Regions from separate parts of the Sporosarcina sp. Y352 genome, predicted to be linked through region 2. Evidence: riboswitches for the same ligand, from Rfam matches in the RefSeq annotation. Region 2 holds a riboswitch; each other region holds the start of a gene.
What was found. Region 2 has a riboswitch for S-adenosylmethionine ahead of mtnK (S-methyl-5-thioribose kinase). Riboswitches for the same ligand answer to the same signal wherever they lie in the genome.
Positions count from the first base shown of each region.

Region 1: another riboswitch for S-adenosylmethionine. It lies ahead of metK (methionine adenosyltransferase); the one in region 2 lies ahead of mtnK (S-methyl-5-thioribose kinase).
Region 3: another riboswitch for S-adenosylmethionine. It lies ahead of AC1TO6_RS09150 (O-acetylhomoserine aminocarboxypropyltransferase/cysteine synthase family protein); the one in region 2 lies ahead of mtnK (S-methyl-5-thioribose kinase).
Region 4: another riboswitch for S-adenosylmethionine. It lies ahead of AC1TO6_RS01820 (methionine ABC transporter ATP-binding protein); the one in region 2 lies ahead of mtnK (S-methyl-5-thioribose kinase).

Region 1 covers NZ_JBXCJE010000001.1:545,617-547,821, reverse strand. Annotated here, with positions in the region: gene pckA (phosphoenolpyruvate carboxykinase (ATP)) at 1-750, opposite strand, end outside; SAM riboswitch class I at 938-1,056, shown strand; gene metK (methionine adenosyltransferase) at 1,248-2,205, shown strand, end outside.
Region 2 covers NZ_JBXCJE010000009.1:66,753-68,957, forward strand. Annotated here, with positions in the region: gene AC1TO6_RS14960 (glycerol-3-phosphate dehydrogenase/oxidase) at 1-624, opposite strand, end outside; SAM riboswitch class I at 842-944, shown strand; gene mtnK (S-methyl-5-thioribose kinase) at 1,018-2,205, shown strand, end outside.
Region 3 covers NZ_JBXCJE010000004.1:322,299-324,503, forward strand. Annotated here, with positions in the region: gene AC1TO6_RS09150 (O-acetylhomoserine aminocarboxypropyltransferase/cysteine synthase family protein) at 1-1,253, opposite strand, end outside; SAM riboswitch class I at 1,378-1,493, opposite strand; gene AC1TO6_RS09155 (glycerol-3-phosphate acyltransferase) at 1,637-2,205, shown strand, end outside.
Region 4 covers NZ_JBXCJE010000001.1:348,898-351,102, forward strand. Annotated here, with positions in the region: gene AC1TO6_RS01815 (methionine ABC transporter permease) at 1-251, opposite strand, end outside; gene AC1TO6_RS01820 (methionine ABC transporter ATP-binding protein) at 241-1,254, opposite strand; SAM riboswitch class I at 1,357-1,467, opposite strand; gene AC1TO6_RS01825 (aminotransferase class I/II-fold pyridoxal phosphate-dependent enzyme) at 1,637-2,205, shown strand, end outside.

The sequences.
Region 1 (2,205 bases), on a different contig from region 2:
TAATTTGCGGTTCGCGTCAGCTGAAAGTGTTGTTTTACCTGTTCCTGAAAGACCGAAGAACAAAGCGACATCGCCTTCTTCGCCGACGTTCGCAGAACAGTGCATCGGCATGATGCCATTCTCAGGTAGGAAGTAGTTCATGACAGAGAAGATTGCTTTTTTCATTTCACCAGCATATTCAGTACCACCAATGAGAACGATGCGTTTTTCCATAGACACAATAATGAACGTCTCGGAATTCGTACCGTCAACTGCAGGATCCGCTTTAAAAGAAGGAGCTGAAATGATAGTAAATTGCGCTTCGTGTTTCGAGAGCTCTACTTCAGTCGGGCGAATAAACAATTGATGGACGAATAGGTTATGCCAAGCAAATTCATTCACGACTTGAATGGATAGACGTGAAGCTGGATCTGCACCAGCGAATCCTTTGAAGACGAACAGTTCGTCTTTAACTTTTAAGTGTGTAAGCATTTTATTATATAATGAGTCAAATACATCAGATGAAATCGGACGGTTTACGCTGCCCCAATCGATTTTGTCTTTGGAGGACGCTTCCTCGACAATATATTTATCTTTAGGGGAACGACCTGTATACTTCCCTGTTTGAGCCGTGACTGCTCCATCGGAAGTCAGTTGAGCTTCTCCACGTGATATCGCTTTTTCAACAAGTTGTGGTACTGAAAGTTGAATTTTTATATTTTCACCGGAAAGAAGGTTATTTAGATCGTCGCTAATCTTTGCTGTAATCATAATTATGTACCGTCCTTTACTCATAGTCCCATATAATTGGGTGTCATGTCATCACATTTCTTAAATAGTATAACACATTAAGAATAATAATCTATATTAATCAAAATCTCAAGCAATTAGATGTAAAATCGGCAAAGAAATTTGACAGGGAACAAGTTTTTTCGTAGCATATATAGTTGAACGGATACTCTTATCCCGAGCTGGTGGAGGGGTCAGGCCCAATGAAACCCGGCAACCTGCAATGACTTATTTGTCTGCGCAAAGGTGCCAAACCTGTAGCAAGGCACAGTCCTTGTATGATAAGAGTGAAAGGTGCTTTTAAAATCATGCCTTTCCTCATGTATTAGTACGTGAGCGAAGGGCTTTTTAATTTGTTTAGCCCTTTATCCTCGTGTATAGAGCTCGCAGTGGCTTGTAGTCTTTCCTGAATCCGGGAGGACTCTACATGGGACATATGAGTACCGTATCAATCTCGTAGGATATAAGGAGGAAAAGACATGACTAACCGCCGACTGTTTACTTCAGAATCGGTAACTGAAGGACATCCAGACAAAATGTGCGACCAAATTTCAGATGCTATCCTTGATGCTATTTTGGAGGAAGATCCAAATGCACGCGTAGCATGTGAAACGACAATCACTACAGGACTGGTACTCGTAGCAGGTGAAATCACGACGACTACATATGTCGATATTCCAAAAGTTGTGCGCGAAACTGTTAAAGGAATTGGTTACGTTCGAGCGAAATACGGATTTGATTGGGAAACGTCTGCAGTTCTCACTGCGATCGATGAACAATCAGCCGATATTGCTGCGGGTGTTGACCAAGCACTTGAAGCGCGTGAAGGATTAATGACGGATGACGAACTTGAAGATATTGGAGCAGGCGACCAAGGTTTGATGTTTGGTTATGCTTGTAATGAGACACCAGAACTGATGCCATTACCAATCAGCTTAGCCCATAAACTATCCTTTAAACTTGCACAAGTACGTAAAGATGAAACACTTTCGTACCTAAGACCGGATGGGAAAACGCAAGTGACTGTAGAGTATGATGAAAATAATATACCGGTTAGAATTGATACGATTGTTATTTCAGCACAACATCATCCTGAAGTGACACTTGAGCAGATTCAAAGTGATATTAAGGAATTCGTTATTAATCCAGTTGTACCAACTAATCTAATTGATGAAGAAACAAAGTACTACATCAATCCGACTGGCCGATTTGTAATAGGTGGACCTCAAGGAGATGCGGGTCTGACTGGTCGTAAAATCATTGTTGATACGTATGGCGGTTATGCACGTCATGGCGGTGGGGCATTTTCGGGGAAAGATCCTACAAAAGTGGACCGCTCAGCTTCATACGCGGCTCGTTATGTTGCAAAAAACATCGTTGCAGCAGAACTTGCAGACCGCTGTGAAGTCCAGTTGGCTTATGCAATCGGTGTAGCTC
Region 2 (2,205 bases):
GCCTGTAACTTTTCCTTCATTATAAATAAAATCGGTCACTTTTGTATAATTGTGTACAGTAGCGCCTTGACTGACAGCTTCTTTGATCACTTCAATCGTCAGTCTCGCATCATCCGATCGGTATTCGACGAAACGGCCAGCCCCAAGTAACCCTTCAGCCCTAAGTTTAGGTTCCGCATGCAACGCTCTTTCTCTGGTCAACATGCTTTTTCGTTCTTCTTTTTTCACGTCCGCCAAGAAATCATAGACGCGTAAACCGATAGAGGTACTGAATTTACCCATTGATCCGTCCTTATAAATCGGCAAAAGCAGCCACTCGGGCTTCGTCACATGGGGTCCATTTTCATAGACAACCGCCCGTTCCTTGCCTGTTTCCGCAACGATCTTCACTTCAAGGTTTTTCAGGTATCGCAAGCCGCCATGAATCATTTTTGTAGAACGGCTGGACGTCCCAGCAGCAAAATCCTGCATTTCCACAAGCACTGTTTTCATGCCGCGACTCGCAGCATCCAAGGCAATTCCGGCCCCCGTAATGCCGCCCCCGATGATTAATACATCAAATTCTTCCGCTTGTAATGTTGAAAGTACTTCACTTTTATGTAACTCATTAAATTGTTCAGTCATTTTAGTTAAAGCCTCCACATATTTTATTCGTTCATTAATTATACTACAATTTAGATAACTGAATCTCTTGATTTACAAAACGTTTAGAAAATAGCAATATATAGTCAGTGTTTTAACTATTTGGTGGGTTTCAATTAAATAGACAATGGGTAAAAGTCATGCTATAATTTCATATAACATTGTGAGAATCTAATGGTAATTAAAAATAATAAATATACTCTTATCAGGAGCAGGCGGAGGGAAAAGCCCGATGAAGCCCGGCAACCGACTCAATTGAGCACGGTGCTAATTCTTACAGCATTTATGCTGAAAGATAAGAAGTTGTGTGAAAAACCTCTTCTTAACTGAAGGGGTTTTTTTATCATCATAGACGATGCAGAAGGAGGATAAAACATGAATATATCAAGTAGTCAACAGGAACTGGCAACCTATGCATTCTTAGAATTAGATGAAATTGTGATGTATGTTAAAAAGCGTGGCTTCTTTAGTGAACAAGAAGAAGTTGTTGTGACGGAAGTAAGTGATGGGAAGATCAATCATGTTTATCGATTAACGGGGGAACAGAAGAGCTTGATACTCAAGCAGGCTGTACCTTACGCGAGGATTGTAGGAGAGTCAATGCCTATCCCAATCGACCGGGTCGTTCTCGAAGCGAAAGTATTACAGGAATACGATAACATCATTCCCGGTTCTGTTCCGAAAGTGCATCTTTTGGATGAAATCATGGCAATTGTTGTGATGGAAGACATGCATCCGATGGAAATGGGACGCACGGCTTTGAATAATGGGACGGAATCTACCGTATTTGCGAAAGACATAGGCGTATTCAGTGCGAAGACCACTTTTTATACGTCCGATTTCTACCTGGATCCAAAACTAAAGAAAGAGTTGAATGCCTCTTTTACAAATCCGGCTATGCGGGAAATGACGGAAGAGCTCTCTTTCGATTGTCCATACAATTTGCATGACAGCAATTTCTTTGAAGAAGGCTTGAAAAATGATGTGTTATTTCTAAGTCAAGACCACCAGTTAAAGCTAGAAGTGGCGAAATTAAAACATAAGTTTATGACGAAAGCGGATGCGCTCATCCATAGTGATTTACATAGTGGTGCCATTTTTATGGGTGAAGACAAAACAGTTGTATTCGATACCGAGTTTGCTTGTTTTGGACCGTTCGGATTTGACATGGGGCATTTTATCGCAAGCTTGTTGTTAAATGGAATCGGACATCCTGAATTTCAAACGAAGCGCTATGAACAAGCGCGGGAAGCTTGGTATGCGTACGCCGATACATTCGCTCAAGTTTGGAGAGAAGAATCCAATGAACCATATACACAACTCGACGGCTTCCTGACGCATGTAATGGATGAGAACTTTACCGATATGCTAGGGTATGCAGGCTGCGAATTGGTCCGCCGCTCTATTGGTATTGCACAAATTGACGATTTAAATTATGAAGAAGATGAAGAAAAACGTATGGCCAGAAGGAAAAAAGTGTTGGAGCTCGGGAAGTATTTGATACTTAACCGTAATACAATACGCTCTCTTGAAGAATTGGAGAGCTGGTTCATCGACAGTAGT
Region 3 (2,205 bases), on a different contig from region 2:
GCTAAATCTGCAATAATGTCTTCTGCTGATTCAAGACCGACCGATAGTCTAATTAGTTCCTCGGTAACGCCTGATTTTTTCAAATCTTCAGGGCCAAGCTGCTGGTGCGTCGTTGATGCAGGATGGATGATCAAGGATTTTGCATCGCCAACGTTAGCTACGTGCGACCAGATTTTAACGTTGTCAATTACGTTTCGACCAGCCTCACGCCCGCCTTTGATGCCGAAAACGATAATGGAGCCGAAGCCGTTTTTCAAATACTTTTTCGCAAGGTCATATGATGGGTGATCTTCGTTCCCAGTATACGTTACCCATTCAACAGATGGATGCTGTTTCAAGAATTCTGCCACTTTGATAGCATTCTCATTATGTCTTGTCACACGCAGATGCAGTGTTTCAAGTCCTTGTAAGAAGTTAAAGGCACTATCCGGATCCAAGCAAGGCCCAAAGTCTCGCAACAATTGAACACGTAGCTTAGTGGCAAACGCCGCGCCTGCAGTGTCAATTCCATAACGAAGGCCATGGTAAGATTCATCCGGCTCAGTAAAGCCTGGGAACCGTCCTTGTGTCCAATCAAACGTACCCGCATCAACAGCAACTCCACCGATTGTTGTACCATGTCCGCCAATCCATTTCGTTGCAGAGTGGATCACGACATCTGCACCAAATTCGATTGGATTTGAACCGTATGGAGATGCAAACGTACTGTCTATAAGAAGTGGTAGACCGTTTTCATGTGCAATGTCCGCAACCGCTTCAATATCAAGCACATGTAAACTTGGATTACCAATTGTTTCTGCAAATAAAGCTTTTGTTTTATCTGTAATCGCTGCGCGGAAGTTTTCAGGATCCGTTACATCGACAAATTTTACATTGATGCCGTAACGCGGAAGCGTATTAGCAAATAGATTATACGTACCACCATATAAATTGCTTGCCGCGACAATTTCATCACCTGCGCCTGCGACATTTAAGATTGAAAATGCAATAGCCGCCATTCCTGAAGATAACGCAACTGCCGCCGTTCCTCCTTCAAGAAGTGCAATACGTTCTTCAAAAACAGCAACGGTTGGATTTGTAATACGCGTATAGATGTTGCCTGCTTCTTGCAGTCCAAACAATTTTTGAGCATGTTCTGTATCACGAAATACGAATGATGAAGTTCTATGAATTGGAACTGCACGAGAACCTGTTACAGGATCGGGTTTTTGTCCACCATGTAGAAGAAGTGTTTCGGGTTTAAGTTTTGTCAAAGTCATTACCTCCAAAGTTTTTTAGATGGAATTGATTGTGATCCGCGGAGGCGCTGGGGGTATTTTGGAAATAAAAAATAACCCCCTTCGCTTAAGAAGAGGGTTACGCTTTCGCTTTTTCCTCCCCTTATCTTTCAGATCCATCGAACCGATCTGTAGGAAGTAGCACCTTTACAAGCTGGTCGCTTGTCGGTTGCCGGGCATCGCAGGGCCTATTCCCTCCGCCGCTCTTGATAAGAGTTTGTATCATTCAGTTTTCCATCTTGTGACATAGTATAGTAGATAGCGCGAGACAAAGTCAAGAGATTATTAAATAATTTTTCTGAACCTTGCGTTTACCTCTAATGTTACAATTAATTTACCAATGTTTTGGAGGAATGGTTATGTGGTTATGGATTACAAGTGTACTAGTTTCGGGATATGCCATCGGTTGCTTACATGGATCGGTTGTCGCACAGATAATTTCGGGCGTTAACCTAAAAGAAACCGGGGTGAAAAATGCCGGTGCTTCGAATGCCACAATCGTTCTCGGGAAAAAATTCGGCGCACTGGTTGCTGCAATCGATATCGGTAAAGGTGCAGTAGCTGTCCTATTTGTGAGATATTTTGCAGAGAATGCAGGACTTCCAGGAGAAATTGTAGCTTTACTATTATTCCTCGCGGGTACTGCAACCGTGATTGGGCACAACTTCCCGTTTTATATGAAGTTCAACGGCGGCAAAGGAACCGCCACGATTATTGGCGTGCTGCTCGCCATCGACTGGAAGGTTGGACTCGTTGGTTTTGCATTATTTGTCATCGTGGCGCTAGTAACAGACTTTCTCGTGTTTGGCGTGCTGATGCTGTACGTGACGCTCATCGCGATGGCAGTTTGGGCAGAAGGATACGGGCCCATTATAGCGGCAGTATTATTATTCGGCATCGCAATTTGGAAACATATCGAGAACTTCCG
Region 4 (2,205 bases), on a different contig from region 2:
AACGGGATCAGCGCGACTAGTAAAATAATGAACGGAACAGAACGGACCATATTGACGATAAAACCGAGAACTGAATTCAATACCCTGTTCTCTAAAAACAGTCCTTTTTCCGTGGTGAACAATAGGATTCCTAACGGCAGTCCAATAACCAGCGCGATGACAAGAGAAATACCTATCATATAAAGCGTCTCACCAAATGCTTTCGTAATATCAGGCATTAACTCCATAACATGTTGAATATCAATTCCCATATTCAATAACCTCCACTTGGGCAGCCCGCGATGACATATAGGCAATGGCCTTTTCTATTTCGTCATCTTCCCCTTTAAGTTCCATTAAAAAAGTACCTAGAGGCATTTCTTGAATATATTCAATCGAGCCATGAAGGAAATTACCTTGTACCCTAAATTGCTGGACCATATCTGAGATAATTCCCTCGCCCGCCACATCCCCTTTAAACATAACTTTAACGAGTTGTCCCGTACACCTACTCAATATTGCTGATGGAACATCAAACGATACGACACTACTGATAAACTCCTTGGTTAATGTTTCTTGAGGGTTTGAAAAGATATCATATACTTGTCCTTCTTCAATCACTTTGCCATTTTGCATAATCGCCATTCGATCGCAAATTTCCTTCACTACATTCATCTCATGCGTAATTAGAACAATTGTAATACGCAATTCCTTATTGATTTTTTTCAAAAGCCGTAAGATTGATAGTGTTGTATTCGGATCGAGTGCGGAAGTTGCTTCATCACAAAGCAAAACGGATGGGTTATTCGCGAGCGCACGAGCAATGCCCACTCTCTGCTTTTGGCCACCACTTAACTGTGCAGGATAGACGTCACGCTTATCAGAAAGGCCGACCATTTCAAGCAACTCTGTCACCCGTGTATTTATTTTATCGGGAGATGTTTTTGCAGCTCGTAATGCAAATGCAATATTTTCAAATACAGTCTTTTGGCTGATTAAATAAAAGTGCTGAAAAATCATTCCGATTTTCAAACGCGCCAGACGAAGTTTATTTCCTTTTAGATTCATCAGATTTAAACCGTCGACTAAAATCGTTCCACTCGTTGGTTTCTCCAATAAGTTGAGGCATCTGATAAGTGAGCTTTTCCCTGCGCCCGAGTAACCGACGATTCCGAAAATCTCTCCTGTGTTTATGTCTAACGACACATTATCAACGCCGGTAACAACTCTCTCTTTTGTTGTATATACTTTCGACACGTTTTGTATTTGTATCATATAAATCTCCTCTTTCTTTAAATGGAAGTATGAAATCTCTGGATGCCTGACCATATAAAAATGCTTCTTTCATAATAAGAAAGAAGCACCGAAAAAGGTTTCAGCTCATCTTTCAGAATGAAGTTCACTCTGTAGGAGTTAGCACCTTCCTTGCTTTACACAAGGGGTTGCTGGACGTCATAGGGCCTATCCCTCAGTCTCTCTTGATAAGTACCATTATATTATTGTTTTGATGATATACCATTAATAGTAGTCATTTCTAATTAATTTGTCAACCTATCATCATGCTATCCTTTTCGGAAGTATTGTCAATTAAGTTGCATTCCATGTATACTAACCTTAAAATAATAGTTTTTTACTATATAGAAAACGGGGTTATTAAATGGCACTATCAAATCGATTAAAAAACTTACCGCCGCACTTTTTCGCATCACTTGTAAGAAATGTTGAAGAAGCTCTTTCGGAAGGTCGAGACGTTATTAACTTGGGGCGTGGTAACCCCGACCAACCTACTCCACCTCACATTGTAAAAGCACTTCAAGAAGCGGTTGAAGATCCAGCAACACACGGGTACTCCCCGTTCAGAGGAACGCCCGAATTAAAACAGGCGGTTGCCGACTTTTATAAGCGAGAATACGATGTTCAAATTGACCCGACAACAGAAGTCGCAATTCTATTTGGTACAAAACCCGGCTTGGTTGAGTTACCGCTTGCCATAATGAACGAAGGTGAATTACTTTTGCTTCCGGATCCTGGATATCCCGATTATTTATCAAGTGTAAGCTTGGCAAACATTAAATATGATTTAATGCCATTGGTAGCCGAGAATGATTTTTTACCTGATTATAATGCCTTAACGGAAGAACAAAAAAAACAAGCAAAATTAATGTATCTGAACTACCCGAACAATCCAACCAGCGCAACTGCCAATATACCTTTCTTCGAAGAAAC